3 regions of the Neorhizobium sp. 2083 genome follow, and region 1 is predicted to be linked to each of the others. Evidence: predicted binding sites of a transcription regulator. Region 1 holds the regulator's gene; each other region holds the start of a gene.

What was found. The regulator PhoB, encoded in region 1, activates phosphate uptake and scavenging genes when phosphate is short. The targets are predictions, from matches to a motif close to TGTCATNNANCTGTCAT.
Region 2: phnC (phosphonate ABC transporter ATP-binding protein) is a predicted target of PhoB. The motif match lies at 3,275-3,291, and genes of this name have one in related genera.
Region 3: J2X76_RS20710 (toxic anion resistance protein) is a predicted target of PhoB. The motif match lies at 2,274-2,290, and genes of this name have one in related genera.

What each region holds. Positions count from the first base shown of each region.
Region 1 covers NZ_JAVDTC010000001.1:1,011,338-1,016,453, forward strand. Annotated here, with positions in the region: gene J2X76_RS05205 (aspartate aminotransferase family protein) at 1-779, opposite strand, end outside; gene J2X76_RS05210 (GcrA family cell cycle regulator) at 1,187-1,729, shown strand; gene J2X76_RS05215 (PACE efflux transporter) at 1,918-2,355, shown strand; gene phoB (phosphate regulon transcriptional regulator PhoB) at 2,362-3,045, opposite strand; gene phoU (phosphate signaling complex protein PhoU) at 3,075-3,788, opposite strand; gene pstB (phosphate ABC transporter ATP-binding protein PstB) at 3,834-4,649, opposite strand; gene pstA (phosphate ABC transporter permease PstA) at 4,663-5,116, opposite strand, start outside.
Region 2 covers NZ_JAVDTC010000001.1:1,294,410-1,299,525, forward strand. Annotated here, with positions in the region: gene J2X76_RS06700 (alpha-D-ribose 1-methylphosphonate 5-phosphate C-P-lyase PhnJ) at 26-907, shown strand; gene phnK (phosphonate C-P lyase system protein PhnK) at 1,137-1,913, shown strand; gene phnL (phosphonate C-P lyase system protein PhnL) at 1,924-2,634, shown strand; gene J2X76_RS06715 (DapH/DapD/GlmU-related protein) at 2,631-3,248, shown strand; gene phnC (phosphonate ABC transporter ATP-binding protein) at 3,363-4,220, shown strand; gene phnD (phosphonate ABC transporter substrate-binding protein) at 4,302-5,116, shown strand, end outside.
Region 3 covers NZ_JAVDTC010000005.1:297,298-302,413, forward strand. Annotated here, with positions in the region: gene J2X76_RS20705 (VWA domain-containing protein) at 1-1,037, opposite strand, end outside; gene J2X76_RS20710 (toxic anion resistance protein) at 1,034-2,110, opposite strand; gene J2X76_RS20715 (cell envelope integrity EipB family protein) at 2,338-3,189, opposite strand; gene J2X76_RS20720 (RidA family protein) at 3,300-3,770, shown strand; gene J2X76_RS20725 (glycerophosphodiester phosphodiesterase) at 3,767-4,504, shown strand; gene J2X76_RS20730 (GNAT family N-acetyltransferase) at 4,513-5,116, shown strand, end outside.

The DNA of each region.
Region 1 (5,116 bases):
TCCGCCGTCGCAAGGCATGCGCCGAGCGGGAAACCGCCGCCGATGCCCTTGGCAAGAGCCATGATGTCCGGTGCCACGCCCGTCCATTCATAGGCGAACAGCTTGCCCGTGCGGCCGACGCCGGTCTGGACCTCGTCGAAGATCAGCAGCAGGCCGTTGTCGTCGCAGATCCGGCGCAGCGCAGCCAGGAATTCCTTCGGGACCGGCCGGATGCCGCCCTCGCCCTGGATGGGCTCGATGAGGATCGCCGCCGTCTTTTCGGTGATCGCAGCCTTCAGGGCGTCCATGTCGCCGAACGGCACCTGGTCGAAGCCTTCGACCTTGGGACCGAACCCCTCGAGATATTTCGCCTGGCCGCCGGCGGCGATGGTCGCCAGCGTGCGGCCATGGAAGGCGCCTTCGAAGGTGACGATGTGGAAGCGCTCCGGATGGCCCTTCACGAACTGGTAGCGGCGCGCCGTCTTGATGGCGCATTCCAGCGCCTCGGCACCGGAATTGGTGAAGAACACCTTATCCGCGAAAGAGTTGTCGGCGAGACGACGCGACAGCGTCTCCTGGCCCGGCTGCTCGAAGAGATTGGACGTGTGCCAGACCTTGTCGGCCTGCGCCTTCAGCGCGCCGACGAGATGCGGGTGGGCGTAGCCAAGCGAGTTGACGGCGATGCCCGCACCGAAGTCGAGATATCGCTCGCCACTCTCCGTCACAAGCCATACGCCCTCGCCGCGTTCGAAACGCAGCGGAGCCCGGGCAAACGTGTCGAAAAGCGCGGCTTCAGCCATGGCGACATCACTCCTCTAGGCAGTCTCGAAAAAGCCCGCAGAACGGGCCGAAAAATCAAAAATGCCGCCCACTGGGCGGCGGTGGCACTATCGTGGTTTAGGCCGTCAATGTCAACAAAGCTCGGCATTTTAGGCAGGTTTCGGCCGGAAAGCGCAAGCCCGGGCTTATGTGACAAAAATGACTCTCCAGGACAGCAAGTTGGGGAAAACCACGAAATCGAATCCCGCAGATTCGCCCGACTCTTGCCACGGAGTCAGCCTCACACTAGGTTAAAGATCAATTACTAGACTGCATGCGGCGGAACTAGTCACCTCAAGCATAGATATAGTGGGTGCTGCGAAATGATTTTCGCAGCAAAGGTGGAAGGATTCTGCATGCCAGCAACGTTCAAAGGCGGAGAACGGGCATGAACTGGACAGACGAGCGTGTCGAGAAGCTCAAAAGATTATGGTCGGAGGGCCTGAGTGCCAGCCAGATCGCAGCACAACTCGGAGGCGTAAGCCGGAATGCGGTGATCGGCAAGGTGCATCGCCTCAGCCTTCCCGGCCGGGCGAAAGCCGGCGGTACGGTCGCGACCGGTCGCACATCGGCGGCCAAGCGCACGACATCGGCGCCGCGGGCTCCGAACTATGCATCGCGCGTTACCACCACCACCCGGACTGTAGCCCGCGCCGTGGGCGCGACGATGGTGAAGGAAGAGATCGAGGTCGAACCTTACGAGGAGATGGAATATCGTCCCGCCTCGAACGTGGTGGTGCCGATCTCCCGTCGCCTGGCACTGACCGAACTGACCGAGCGCACCTGCAAGTGGCCTGTCGGCGATCCGCTCAAGGAAGATTTCCACTTCTGCGGCTGTGAATCCCCGGACGCCTCGCCCTATTGCAGCTATCACGCAAAGCTCGCCTACCAGCCGGTGAACGAGCGCCGCAAGGTTGCCGTTCGCGTCTGAGCGGCGGCGCGACACGAGGACAAGATCGAAAGCGGGCTTCGGCCCGCTTTTTTTGTTGCAGATGGCGGATCTGCCGGTCAGGCCTTGCTCCGGATCGGCATTGCGCCTATCTGAAGGATGGCGAGGACGACCTCCCCCATCCGGGCAAGAACTCCGGGACGACCCGGAACAGCACCCAGGAGGTCATCATGCGCTCCACACGCGACCGTATCCGCCATGCCATCAGTTTCGAGTTGATCGGGCTCGCCATCATCACACCACTCGGCGCCATCGCCTTCGGCATGCCGGCCACCGATATCGGCGTGGTCGGCATCGGCAGTGCGACGATCGCCACCGGCTGGAACTATCTTTACAATCTCGGCTTCGACCATCTGATGCAGCGTTTCACCGGCAGCACGCAGAAAAACACCGCAATACGCGTGGCGCATGCGGTGCTGTTCGAACTTGGCCTGCTCATCGCGCTTCTGCCGCTGATCGCCTGGTATCTCGGCGTCAGCATTCTCCATGCGCTGATGATGGATGTGTCTTTTGCGGTCTTCTACGTGGTCTATGCCTTCATCTTCAACTGGGCCTATGACCGGATCTTCCCGCTGCCGGAATGGCAGCGGAAGACCGAGGCGGCGTGAACCGCCTCAGGATTCCATCGAATAACCCGCGCCGCGGACGGTGCGGATGACATCCTGCATGTTGGAGAAGTTGAGCGCCTTCCTGAGGCGCCCGACATGCACATCGACAGTACGTTCGTCGACATAAATGTCGTGCCCCCAGACGCCATCCAGAAGCTGCGAACGCGAGAAGACGCGGCCGGGCGAGGCCATCAGGAACTCCAGAAGACGGAATTCGGTCGGGCCCAGGCGCACCTCACGGCTCTTTCGGTGAACGCGGTGGGTTTCCCGATCGAGTTCGATATCGCCGCAGCGGAGCACGCTGGAGAGCACTTCGGGACGGGCGCGGCGGAGCATGGCCTTGACGCGGGCCATAAGTTCCGGCGTCGAGAAGGGCTTCACCACATAATCGTCGGCGCCGGTGGCGAGGCCGCGAACACGTTCGCTTTCCTCGCCTCGGGCCGTCAGCATGATGATCGGCAAGCGCTCCGTTTCCGGACGCATGCGCAGCCGGCGGCAGAGTTCGATGCCGGAAACGCCGGGCAGCATCCAGTCGAGTATCAGAAGATCCGGCGTACGCTCCTGAAGCCGGATCTCGGCTTCGTCCCCCCGCAAGATCGTCTCGACCTCATAACCTTCCGCTTCGAGATTGTAGCGAAGAAGCACGCTGAGCGCTTCTTCATCCTCGACCACCGCGATTTTAGGCAGCATTTCAGCTCTGCTCCGTCAGCATTCCATCATTATTCGGTGATCGCACCGAGCGTGTTCGACGAGTCGTCCTTCGGGCGATCGCCTTCAGGCTGCGCGCCCGTCGTCATGTAGTAGATGGTCTCGGCGATGTTGGTGGCGTGGTCGCCGATACGCTCGATGTTCTTGGCGCAGAACAGCAGATGCGTGCAGGTGGTGATGTTGCGCGGATCTTCCATCATGTAGGTGAGGAGTTCGCGGAACAGCGAGGTGTACATCGCGTCGATCTCCTCGTCGCGGATGCGGATCGCCTCGGCCTTTTCCGCCGAACGCGTCGCGTAGACGTCGAGGACGTCCTTGAGCTGCACGAGGGCGAGATCGGAGAGATGTTCGAGACCACGGGCGAGCTTGCGCGGAACGCCGGTGCCCTGAACCGCGATGACGCGCTTGGCGGTGTTCTTGCCGAGGTCGCCGACGCGCTCCAGATCGGACGCGATGCGCAGCGAACCGACGATCTCGCGAAGGTCGGCGGCAACAGGCTGGCGGCGGGCGATCGTGACGATCGCCTTGTCGCCGATCTCGCGCTCGGCGTGATCGAGGATCACGTCGTCGGAGATGACCTTCTGGGCGAGTGCGGCGTCGGAATTGACCAGCGCGCGCACGGCGTCCGAGCACATCTGCTCGGCAAGACCGCCCATCTCGGAGATGCGGCGGCTCAGATATTTCAGTTCGTCGTCATAGGCCGACAGGATATGGGTCGATGCCATCTTCTAGTCCTCAAAATTGATTTTCAGGCGGCACGGTCGGCTGGATCAGCCGAAACGACCCATGATGTAGTCCTGGGTGCGCTGGTCGTCGGGGTTGGTGAACATCTTGTCCGTATCGTTCTCCTCGACGAGCTGGCCGAGATGGAACATGGCGGTGCGCTGCGACACGCGGGCGGCCTGCTGCATCGAGTGCGTCACGATGACGATCGTGTAGTTGGCGCGCAGCTCGTGGATGAGTTCCTCGACCTTGGCGGTCGCGATCGGGTCGAGAGCCGAGCAGGGTTCGTCCATCAGGATGACTTCCGGCGATACGGCGATCGCACGGGCAATGCACAGGCGCTGCTGCTGACCGCCAGAAAGGCCGGTGCCGGATTCATGCAGACGATCCTTGACCTCGGTCCAGAGGCCGGCGCGCTGCAGGCTCGCTTCGACGATCTGGTCCATGTCGGCCTTGCTCTTGGAAAGGCCGTGGATGCGCGGACCATAGGAAATGTTCTCGTAGATGGTCTTCGGGAACGGGTTCGGCTTCTGGAAGACCATGCCGACGCGGGCGCGAAGTTCCACGACGTCGATGTTCTGGTCGTAGATATCGTCCGTGTCGAGGGTGATCTTGCCGGTGACGCGGCAGTTCTCGATCGTGTCGTTCATGCGGTTGAGGCAACGCAGGAAGGTGGACTTGCCGCAACCGGAAGGACCGATGAGAGCCGTCACAGTGTTTTCGCGGACGTTGAGGTTCACGTCGAAAAGCGCGCGCTTCTCGCCGTAATACACAGAAACGTCCTTGCCGATCATCTTGTGGGATGCATCACTCATCTTTTGGTCCAGCGCCTTTTCAACTGCTGATTCTGACATCATATTCATTGTCATACTCCTTCTACCAACGCCGCTCGAAGCGACGCCGCAAGAGAATTGCGCCAACATTCATTAGGATGAGGAACAGGAGCAGGATGATGATCGCTCCCGAGGTACGCTCGACAAACGCGCGCTCCGCTTCGTTCGCCCACATGTAGATCTGCACCGGCAGCGCCGTCGACGGGTCGAGAGGCGTGGTCGGATAGTTGGCGACGAAGGCCACCATGCCGATCAGAAGCAGCGGTGCGGTTTCGCCGAGTGCGTGGGCAAGGCCGATGATGGTGCCGGTCAGAATGCCCGGCATCGCGAGCGGCAGGACATGGTGGAAGATGGTCTGCATCTTGGATGCGCCGAGGCCGAGGGCCGCTGCACGGATCGAAGGCGGCACGGCTTTCAATGCCGCGCGGGTCGCGATGATGATCGTCGGCAGCGTCATGAGGGTGAGCACCAGGCCGCCGACGAAGGAGGCGGAACGC
Region 2 (5,116 bases), 280 kb from region 1:
TCATGCAGTCACAGGATACTCCAAGATGACGGACCTCGCCACCTACAACTTCGGCTATCTCGACGAGCAGACGAAGCGGATGATCCGCCGCGCGATCCTGAAAGCGATCGCCATCCCCGGCTACCAGGTGCCGTTCGCCTCCCGCGAAATGCCGATGCCCTATGGCTGGGGCACCGGCGGCGTGCAGGTGACGGCGGCGATCATCGGCCCGCAGGACGTATTGAAGGTGATCGACCAGGGCGCCGATGACACCACCAATGCGGTCTCGATCCGCGCCTTCTTCCAGAAGGTCGCCAATGTCGCCGTCACCACCCATACCAAGGACGCGACGATCATCCAGACCCGCCACCGCATTCCCGAGCACAAGCTCGCCGAGGGCCAGATCCTCGTCTACCAGGTGCCGATCCCGGAACCGCTGCGCTTCCTCGAACCGCGCGAGACCGAGACCCGCAAGATGCATGCGCTGGAAGAATACGGCCTGATGCATGTGAAGCTCTACGAGGACATCGCCCATAACGGCCGCATCTCGAAGACCTATGCCTATCCGGTGAAGGTCGCCGGCCGTTACGTGATGGACCCGTCGCCGACGCCGAAATTCGACAATCCGAAAATGCACCGGTCCGAAGCGCTGCAGCTATTCGGTGCCGGCCGCGAAAAGCGCATCTATGCGGTGCCGCCCTATACGGATGTCGTCAGCCTCGATTTCGAGGACTACCCGTTCGAGATCCAGACCTTCGACAAGCCCTGCGCGCTCTGCGGCGCCGAGAATGTCTATCTCGACGAGGTGGTGCTCGACGACAGGGGCGGCCGCATGTTCGTCTGCTCCGACACCGACAATTGCGAGGACCGCCGCGAACACGGCCATGCCGGCGAAATGCTGGCGCCGACCAAGGAAGCTGCGGAATGAACCGAGAGGTCGCATACCCCCCTCTGTCCTGCCGGACATCTCCCCCTCAAGGGGGGAGATCGGATGGGCGCACCCGCTCGATCCATCTCAAAGACACCGCTTGCCGAACTTTCCGATTCCATTTGGGGCGAAGGCCTCTCGGCTTGCCGATCTCCCCCCTTGAGGGGGAGATGTCCGGCAGGACAGAGGGGGGTGACCCACGCGCACTGACATCCAAGGACATTACGCCATGACCGACACCCCTCTTCTCAAAGTCAGCGGCGTCTCGAAATTCTACGGCAGCCGGATCGGCTGCAAGGACGTGTCCTTCGAGCTGTGGCCGGGCGAGGTGCTCGCCATCGTCGGCGAATCCGGCTCCGGCAAGACGACGCTGCTCAACTGCCTCTCGACCCGGCTGATGCCGACGACCGGCAGCGTCGAATACCGGATGCGCGACGGCAATTTCCGCGACCTCTACCATATGAGCGAGGCCGAGCGGCGCTTCCTGATGCGCACCGACTGGGGCTTCGTGCACCAGAATCCCGCCGACGGGCTGCGCATGACGGTTTCTGCCGGCGCCAATGTCGGCGAACGGCTGATGGCCGTCGGCGACCGGCATTACGGCAAGATCCGCGAGACGGCGAGCGACTGGCTGACCCGCGTCGAGATCGGTACCGACCGTATCGACGACCAGCCGCGTGCCTTTTCCGGCGGCATGCGCCAGCGCCTGCAGATCGCCCGCAACCTAGTCACCGGCCCGCGCCTCGTCTTCATGGACGAGCCGACCGGCGGTCTCGACGTCTCGGTCCAGGCCCGCCTGCTCGACCTGGTGCGCGGGCTCGTCAACGATCTCGGCCTGTCAGCGATCGTCGTCACCCACGACCTCGCGGTCGCCCGCCTCCTGTCCCACCGGATGATGGTGATGAAGGACGGCCATGTGATCGAACACGGGCTGACCGACCGGGTGCTCGACGACCCTCGCGAGCCCTATACCCAGTTGCTCGTCTCATCCATTCTTCAGGTCTGAGGAGATACCGATGGCCACTCCCCTCGTCGTTTCCGAAGTCTTCAAGAGCTTCACCATGCACCTGCGCGACGGCATCAAGCTGCCGGTCGTCAACGATGTGAATTTCTCGGTCGCCAGCGGCGAATGCGTCGTGCTCGGCGGCCCGTCGGGCATCGGCAAGAGCTCGATCCTCAAGATGCTCTACGGCAACTACGCCGTCGATGCCGGGCAGATCCTCATCGATCACAAGGACCGGCTCGTCGATATCGCCCGCGCCGATCCGCGCACGGTGCTCGATGTGCGCCGCCATACGCTCGGTTACGTCAGCCAGTTCCTGCGCACCGTGCCACGTGTCTCCGCGCTCGACGTGGTCGCCGAACCGCTTGTCGCACGCGGCATCGCGGCCCCGGAAGCGCGTGAGAAGGCGGCCGAACTGCTGACCAAGCTCAATCTGCCGCAGGAACTCTGGACCCTGCCGCCCGCCACGTTTTCGGGTGGCGAACAGCAGCGCGTCAACATCGCCCGCGGTTTCATCACCAGCCACCGCATCCTGCTCCTCGACGAGCCGACCGCCTCGCTCGACGCGACCAACCGGCGCGTCGTGGTGGATATGATCGCGGACAAGAAACGAGAGGGCGTCGCGCTTCTCGGCATCTTCCACGATGAGGAAGTGCGCGAGGCGGTTGCCGACCGCATTCTCGACGTATCGCAGTTTTCCCCCCGAAAGGCAGTTGCAGCATGAGCGTCAAGGTCGGGCTCGAGCCCGCAATCCACGAAACGGCGAACGTCAGCAATTCGACGCTCGGGCCCTATACGGAAGTCTCCGAGCGCTGCCGCATCAGCGAGGCCGAGATCGGCGCCTATTCCTATATCATGCAGGACGGCTCGATCTGGTGTGCGACGATCGGCAAGTTCGTCAACATGGCGGCCTCGGTGCGCATCAACGCCACCAACCACCCTACCTGGCGGGCGACGCTGCACCACTTCACCTATCGGGCGGCCAACTACTGGGACGATGCCGAAGATGAGCAAAGCTTCTTCGAATGGCGCCGCGACAATCGCGTCACGATCGGCCACGACGTGTGGATCGGCCATGGTGCTACCGTTTTGCCGGGCGTCACCGTCGGCAACGGCGCGGTGATCGGCGCGGGCGCGGTCGTCTCCAAGGACGTGGCACCCTATACGATCGTCGGCGGCGTGCCGGCCAAGCTCATCCGCGAGCGTTTCACGAAAGAGGTCGGCGAAGCGATGGACCGGCTTGCCTGGTGGGACTGGGACCACCTGAAACTGAGGGCTGCCCTCGATGATTTCAGGGCGCTTTCGGCGGAGGAATTCGTGTCGCGTTATGCCGTGTAACGAAAGCGTGACAGGCGCTTTCCGAATGTAATGAAACCTACACAAAAGCGACATTCAGACTTCATCAACCATCGCTATCGAGCTCTCAGAAAAAAGCTGCATTGGCGAGAGAGCATGAAGTTCGAGTTGAGGGACATCACCCGCCGTTTCGGCGACCGTATCGCGGTGAACGCCGTGAACGTCGAGATTCCCCAAGGCCAGATGGTCGGCATCATCGGGCGCTCCGGCGCCGGCAAGTCGACCCTGCTGCGGATGATCAACCGCCTGCAGGAGCCGAGCTCCGGCTCCATCCATTTCAACGGCGCGGAAGTCTCGTCCCTGAAGGGCCGGGCGTTGCGCAACTGGCAGCGCGACTGCGCGATGATCTTCCAGCAGTTCAACCTGGTGCCACGCCTCGACGTGATGACCAACGTGCTGCTCGGCCGTCTCAACCATCGTTCGACGACGATGAGCCTCCTGAAAATCTTCAGCCGCGACGAGCGCGTTTTGGCGATGGCGGCCCTTGAGCGGCTCGGCATCGAACAGACGGCGCTGCAGCCGGCCGGAACGCTGTCGGGTGGCCAGCAGCAACGCGTCGCGATCGCCCGCGCCCTGGTGCAGGCTCCGAAAATGATGCTCGCCGACGAGCCGATCGCCTCGCTCGATCCGCTCAACGCCAAGATCGTCATGGATGCGCTGCGCGACATCAACGAGCGCGAAGGCATCACGGTCATCACCAATCTGCACACGCTCGATACCGCCCGCAGCTATTGCGAGCGGATCATCGGCATGGCGGGCGGCCGTGTCGTTTTCGACGGCCCGCCGCAGGAGCTCAATGCCAATGCTGTGCGCGAAATCTACGGCTCGGACAAGGACGGCGCCGGGATCGATGAGTCCATGACATCGACCAGCCTTGCCTCCACCCGCCGCAACGAGGCGCCGGTCGCCATCGACATATCCGGCATGACGGCCGAAGCCGCCGCCATGCGCTGAACCATTTCCGGCAGCCGCGATGCGGCCGGAAGACTGACGCCCTTTTCCGGGTTGACCATCCCATCACCAAAGGAGACTTCCATGTCTGCATTCCGCAAGATCCTGATGGCGACGATCGCCATTGCAGCCGTCGCCGGCCAGGCCCACGCCCAGAGCGCACCCGTTCTGCGCATCGGCCTCGATGGTGGCGAAAACGAAGCCGACCAGGTTCGCCGTACCGAATGCGTCAAGCCGGGCCTGATCGCCGCGACCGGCGCTTCGGACGTCAAGCTCTTCCCGTCGCCGAACTATAACGGCGTCATCCAGGGCCTGCTCGGCGGCACGATCGACCTCGCCGTCATGGGTGCTGCTTCCTACGCCGCGATCTACATCAAGGACCCGAACGCCGTTACCCCGGTTCTGACCACCAAGCAGGCCGACGGTTCGACCGGCTATTACTCGATCATGGTTGCCCGCAAGGATTCGGGCATCAAGACGCTCGCCGACGCCAAGGGCAAGAAGATCGGCTTCGCCGATCCGGACTCGACCTCGGGCTATCTCGTTCCGAACGTCGCCCTGCCGAAGGACGTCGGCATGCCGGTGAAGCAGTACTTCTCCGAAACCGGCTTCGGCGGCGGCCATGAGAACCTCGTTCTCGGCGTTCTCGACAAGAAGTTCGACGTCGGCACCACCTTCGGTTCGGCTCAGGGCGACTGGGCCCAGGGGTATACCTCGGGCAACCTGCATCAGATGGTCGCCAAGGGTCTGCTCGACATGGACGACGTCGTTCAGGTCTGGAAATCGCCGCTCATCCCGAACGGCCCGCTGATGGTTTCCAACAAGCTCTCCGACGACATGAAGAAGAAGGTGACCGCCTACTTCGCCGAGCTGCCGAAGAAGGACAAGGCCTGCTTCGA
Region 3 (5,116 bases), on a different contig from region 1:
GGCTTGCGCAGGGCCGCCTGATAGAGCGTCAGCGCCTCGCCGATGACGGCCGGCTCCGGCATGCGGATCGCGGTCACCAGCCGTTTCGGGTCGAAATTCCACAGCGGTTCGGGCGTCGCGGCGACATCGGCGAGCGGAATGCGCCGGCCGGTGGCGGCGATGCGTTTCTGGATGTCGGGTGTACGCAGATAGGCGAGCAGTTCGTTGAAGAAGGTCTGGACCTCCGCACCCCGACCATGATCGACAAAGCCGATCGGCGAATCGGCGACGGCGACGCCGTCGGCGGGATAGATGGCGTAAAGCGGATCCTGCTGTCCGATGCCAGCCAGCTTGTCGTTGGTCTCCTTCAGCACCGCCTCGTAGTTCCACATGGCGTCGTACAGCGTGCCGCGGCGGGCCTGATCCACATAGAGATCGGCGAGCCAGCCGGAGGAGCCGGACGACCGCTCGACGCCGGAGAGCAGCGACCTGACGGTGTCCTGCACCGTCTTGTCCTTGAGGTCGCCGGGCTCGATCACCGGCTTGTTGCCGAGCGCGCTCGACAGCATGGCGAGATAAGCGCTGGCGCCGGAATTGGACTGCGTCGCGGACGTCATCAGGAATTTGAGCGAGCCGGAATTCACCGCTGCCAGAATGTCTTTCATGAACACGTCGCGGCCGATCCAGCCGAGCGCCTGCGCCTTCGATTTACGGACGCCCAAGACGACCGGCGTCTGGGCGATCGAGGTCAGGTTCTTGACACGGCGGCGGGTGTCGAACATGTCGACCCAGACGCTGGAGGCCGGCCAGACTGCATCCTGCGCGACGCCGGCTTCGCTCTGCAGCGCCAGGCCGATATCGAGCGTGCCCTCGTATTTGAAGGTGCAGGTGGCGCTCTTCTCTTTGCAGAACTCTTCCACGATCGGCTGCAGGACCGTGTTTTCCGATCCCGAGACGATCGAGAAATCCGGTCCCTTGCCGATATTGCAGCCGGCGAGCGAGACGACCGCCAGCAGCGCTAAAGCCCAATACGGCGCCCGTCCGATCCCCAAGGTCACGCCCCTGTCATCGCTTTCTTGAGCTCGACTGTAAGCTGTTCCATGCGGCTCTCCGCCTCGGCGCGTTTCTTGCGGCCGTCCTCCTGGACGCGCAGCACGCCGCTGATCGTATCGATCAGGTCGCGGTTTGCCGCTTCCAGCGTATCGATATCGACGATGCCGCGCTGCGACTGTTCCTCGATGGCGATCGCCTGGTCCTTCATCATCGCCGATGCCTCGCGGATCATCTGATTGGTCGCGTCGGTGACAGTCTTCTGCAGGTCGAGCGCCGATTTCTGCCGGTTGAGGCCGAGCAGGATGACCATCTTCTGCTTCCAGGCGGGAACGGTCAGCGCCGAGGTCGCCTGCAGGTTCTCGATCAGCGTCTCGTCGCCCGACTGGACGATGCGGATCTGCGGCAATTGCTGGATGCCGAGCTGGCGGGCCTGCTGCAGATAGAAGATGCGCTTTTCCAGCCGGTCGAGCGCCTGCAGGCTGTCCTGATAGGTCTGCGCCTCGATGAGGCCGCCGCCGGGATTGGCCGCGGCCTGATCGGCGGCGGCCTTCAGCCTCGGCAGTTCATTGGCACGAAAATTCTCGGCGAATGCCTTGCCCGCCTGGACGTAACCGTCGAGCTTGACGATCGACTGCTTGGTCTCCTCATGGAGATCGTCGAGCAGGGCGATATCGCGGCGAAGCGTATCCTTGTGGCGGTCGAGTTCCAGGCCGATCCGGTCGATCTGGCCGGCAACATCCTCGAATTCTTCCTTGAAGCGCTCCAGCCGCGCCTGCGCGGATTGGAACATGCGGCTGAAAAAGCCCTGTTCGCTGATCGACGCCGGATCGAGGTTCTTCGATTTGAGGATGATATCGTTGAGCAGCTTACCGACTTCGCCCATGTCGCGGTTACGGACTTCGCGAAGGATGCGGTCGGCATAATCGGTCACCGATTGCTGCGCCCGGTCTCCGAAGACGGAGATCGACGAGCGGTCGGTCAGGTTGATATTGTCCGAGATGCGGGCGATTTCGGCCGGATCGGCAGAAACCACGGGCAGATTGAGAGTGGAAGTGGTCGCCAAGTCGGTGTCCGCCATCGTGTCATCCCCATAGCGCTCTGTTTCACCGTCAGGCCTTTTCGAGAAAGACCGTCGCGCGGGGATGGACAGGCGAGCCGGCCGGACCGAGGCCAATGCCGGCTCTCAGACGACGGCCCGGCGCAAATCATGCCCGACGCGGACACACACTAGAGAGGATTGCGTGACAGTTTCATGACAGAACGCCGCGGCGCTGATCTGCGGGGCCGGTGAACGGCAATGGCGGGTTATTTCGCCGGCGCCGGCGGGCACGCATCCTGCTGTGGCTTCAGGAGCTCCAGCTTCACCAGGCTGCCGGACAGAACGAAGTCGCCGTAGTCCATGGTGAGATCGCGGGTAATGCCGTTTTCGTAGAGCTTGAACGACATGTTGTAGACCGGGGTCGGATCGCCGGCCGCATTCTCGTTGAAATAGGCGATCGTCACCGGCCAGAACGGGGTCTTGGCGAACTCGCCGGCCTTGTCGGCATCAACGTCATCCTTCTGTGCCGTCTGCGACTTGCCGATCACCGTCGTGGTCAGCAGCGCCTGGTCGCCGTTTTCGGAACCGTCGAAGACCCGCGCCTCGAAGAAGTTCTTGCCCTGCTTGGCATTCGCAATGACATCGAGCATGTGGCTGGTCGGAAAATCGCTCGCCGGCAGGTCGATCTCGCGGCCGTCGGGCTGGGTGATTTCCACCTTGACGCCCTTGTCGGCGATCGAGGCGTCGCCGCTCAGCTGCTTGTCGAGCTGCTCGTCGGTGAAGGACTTGGTCTCGAAATGGAACTGGTTCGCGGCCATGTCCTCGAAGGTCGTGGTCTGCTGGTCGCTGAGACGCGTCTCCTCGCCCGTGTCGATCTTGGTGACGAGGCGGAAATTGGTGGAAAAGCCGGTGCAGGCCGAGCCGGTGAACTCATAGACCATGCGGCCGAACATGCCTTCGATGCCGGAACGTTCCGAGGCTTTCTTGAGTTTCAGGTCGTAAATGGCGCGATGCGGGACGAGCAGCCGGGCGGCACCGTCGGTCGTCGCGTCCGCGGAGGTGGCGCCCAAAAGGCTCAGACCGCCGGCAAGGATCACCCCGAGGCTCATACGCAACATTCACATTCTCCTGTTGGACTCAGTCGGGGATGTTATAAGAACGCCATCTGACCAAGCTAAGGCCTTGATGCAGGATTTTTGAAGATTTTACAACAAAACGGGAGTCGAAAATGACCGAAGCCATCGAAGGCCGTCTGAAGGAACTGGGGATCGTCCTCCCCGTCGCGGCAGCGCCCGCCGCCAATTACCTGCCCTATGTAATCACCGGCAACCTGCTGTTCATCTCGGGCCAATTGCCGAACGAAAACGGCAAGGTCGCAGTCACGGGCCTTGTCGGCGCAGATGTCGACGTGCCGGCGGCGAGCCGCGCCGCAGAGCTCTGCGCCATCAATATCCTCGCTCAGGCAAAAGCTGCGTTGGGTGGCGATCTCGGCCGGATCAAGCGGGTGGTCAAGCTCTCGAGCTTCGTCGCCTCGGCACCCGGCTTTGCCGAACAGCATATCGTCACCAACGGCGCATCGAACCTGATCGCCAACGTTCTCGGCGACGCCGGCAAGCATGCGCGCGCAGCCGTCGGCATGGCGGCGCTGCCGCTCAACGCTTCCGTGGAAATCGAAGCCATCATCGAGATCGAAGCATGACCGACGCCACCTGGATCAAGGACCTTCCGGTCGCCCATCGCGGCTATCACGACATGAACCGTCAGGTCTGGGAAAACACGCTCTCGGCGTTTTCCCGCGCGGTCGAGGCCGGCTTTGCGATCGAATGCGACGTGCAGCTTGCCGCCGACAGCGTGCCGGTCGTCTTCCACGACCATGATCTCGAGCGGCTCTGCGGCATCAAGGGCGATATCCGCGAGAAGACCTCGGCCGAGCTCGGCATGCTCTCGGTCGGCGGTACCAAAGACAAGGTGCCGACGCTGAAGCAGATGCTTGCCCTCGTCGCCGGCAAGGTGCCGCTCGTCATCGAGATCAAGGGACGCGAAGGGGACGGCGAGGACGACGGGTTCGCCGAGGCGGTGCTGGAGGTTCTCGAGGGTTATCAGGGCAAGGTGGCGCTGATGAGCTTCGACTATCACATCCTGCGCGACCTGAAGAACGCCGGCTCGCCCTACCCGCTCGGCCTGACCGCCATGGGGGACAAGCCCGAACAATTCTTCGAGCACGACGAAGCCATGCAACTTGGCCTCGACTTCATTTCCTACCACTATCCCCACCTGCCGAACACGTTCATCACAGCTCAGAGAGCGAGTGGAATTCCGGTCATCACCTGGACCGTGAGGGATGCAAACGGCCGCGAACATACCTATAAATATGCCGACCAGATGACCTTCGAAGGTTTTGATCCGCGGGAGGCTTCCTCCCCCTCCCTGTAAAGCAGAGCATGACCGGCAATCTTACCATCCGCATCGAAAAGTCGTTCTGCGCGATCAGCCCCGAAAGCTGGTCGCGCCTTTCGGGCACATCCAAGTCCTCCTCTTCGGAAACGCCCTACAATCCGTTCCTGTCGCACGCCTACCTGTCGGCGCTGGAAGAATCCGGATCCGCCACCGCCAAGACCGGCTGGCTCGGCCATCACCTCCTGCTGGAAGACGACAAGGGCACGCTGATCGGCGCGGTCCCCGGTTATCTCAAGAGCCACAGCCAGGGCGAATATGTCTTCGACCACGGCTGGGCCGACGCATTCGAGCGGGCCGGCGGGCGTTATTATCCAAAACTGCAATGCACCGTGCCGTTCACTCCGGCAAGCGGACCGCGCCTGCTGGTGTCCAACGGTTACGACAAGGATACGACGGAGCTGACGCTGGCCGCCGGTCTCCAGGAGGTGACCCGCCAGCTCGGCATCTCGTCGGCGCATGTGACCTTCGTTGCGCAAGACCAGGTCGCCGCCTTCGAAGAGGCCGACTACCTGCACCGGACCGACAAGCAATTCCATTTCATCAACGAGGGTTACGAGAACCACGACGCCTTTCTCGAAACGCTCGCCT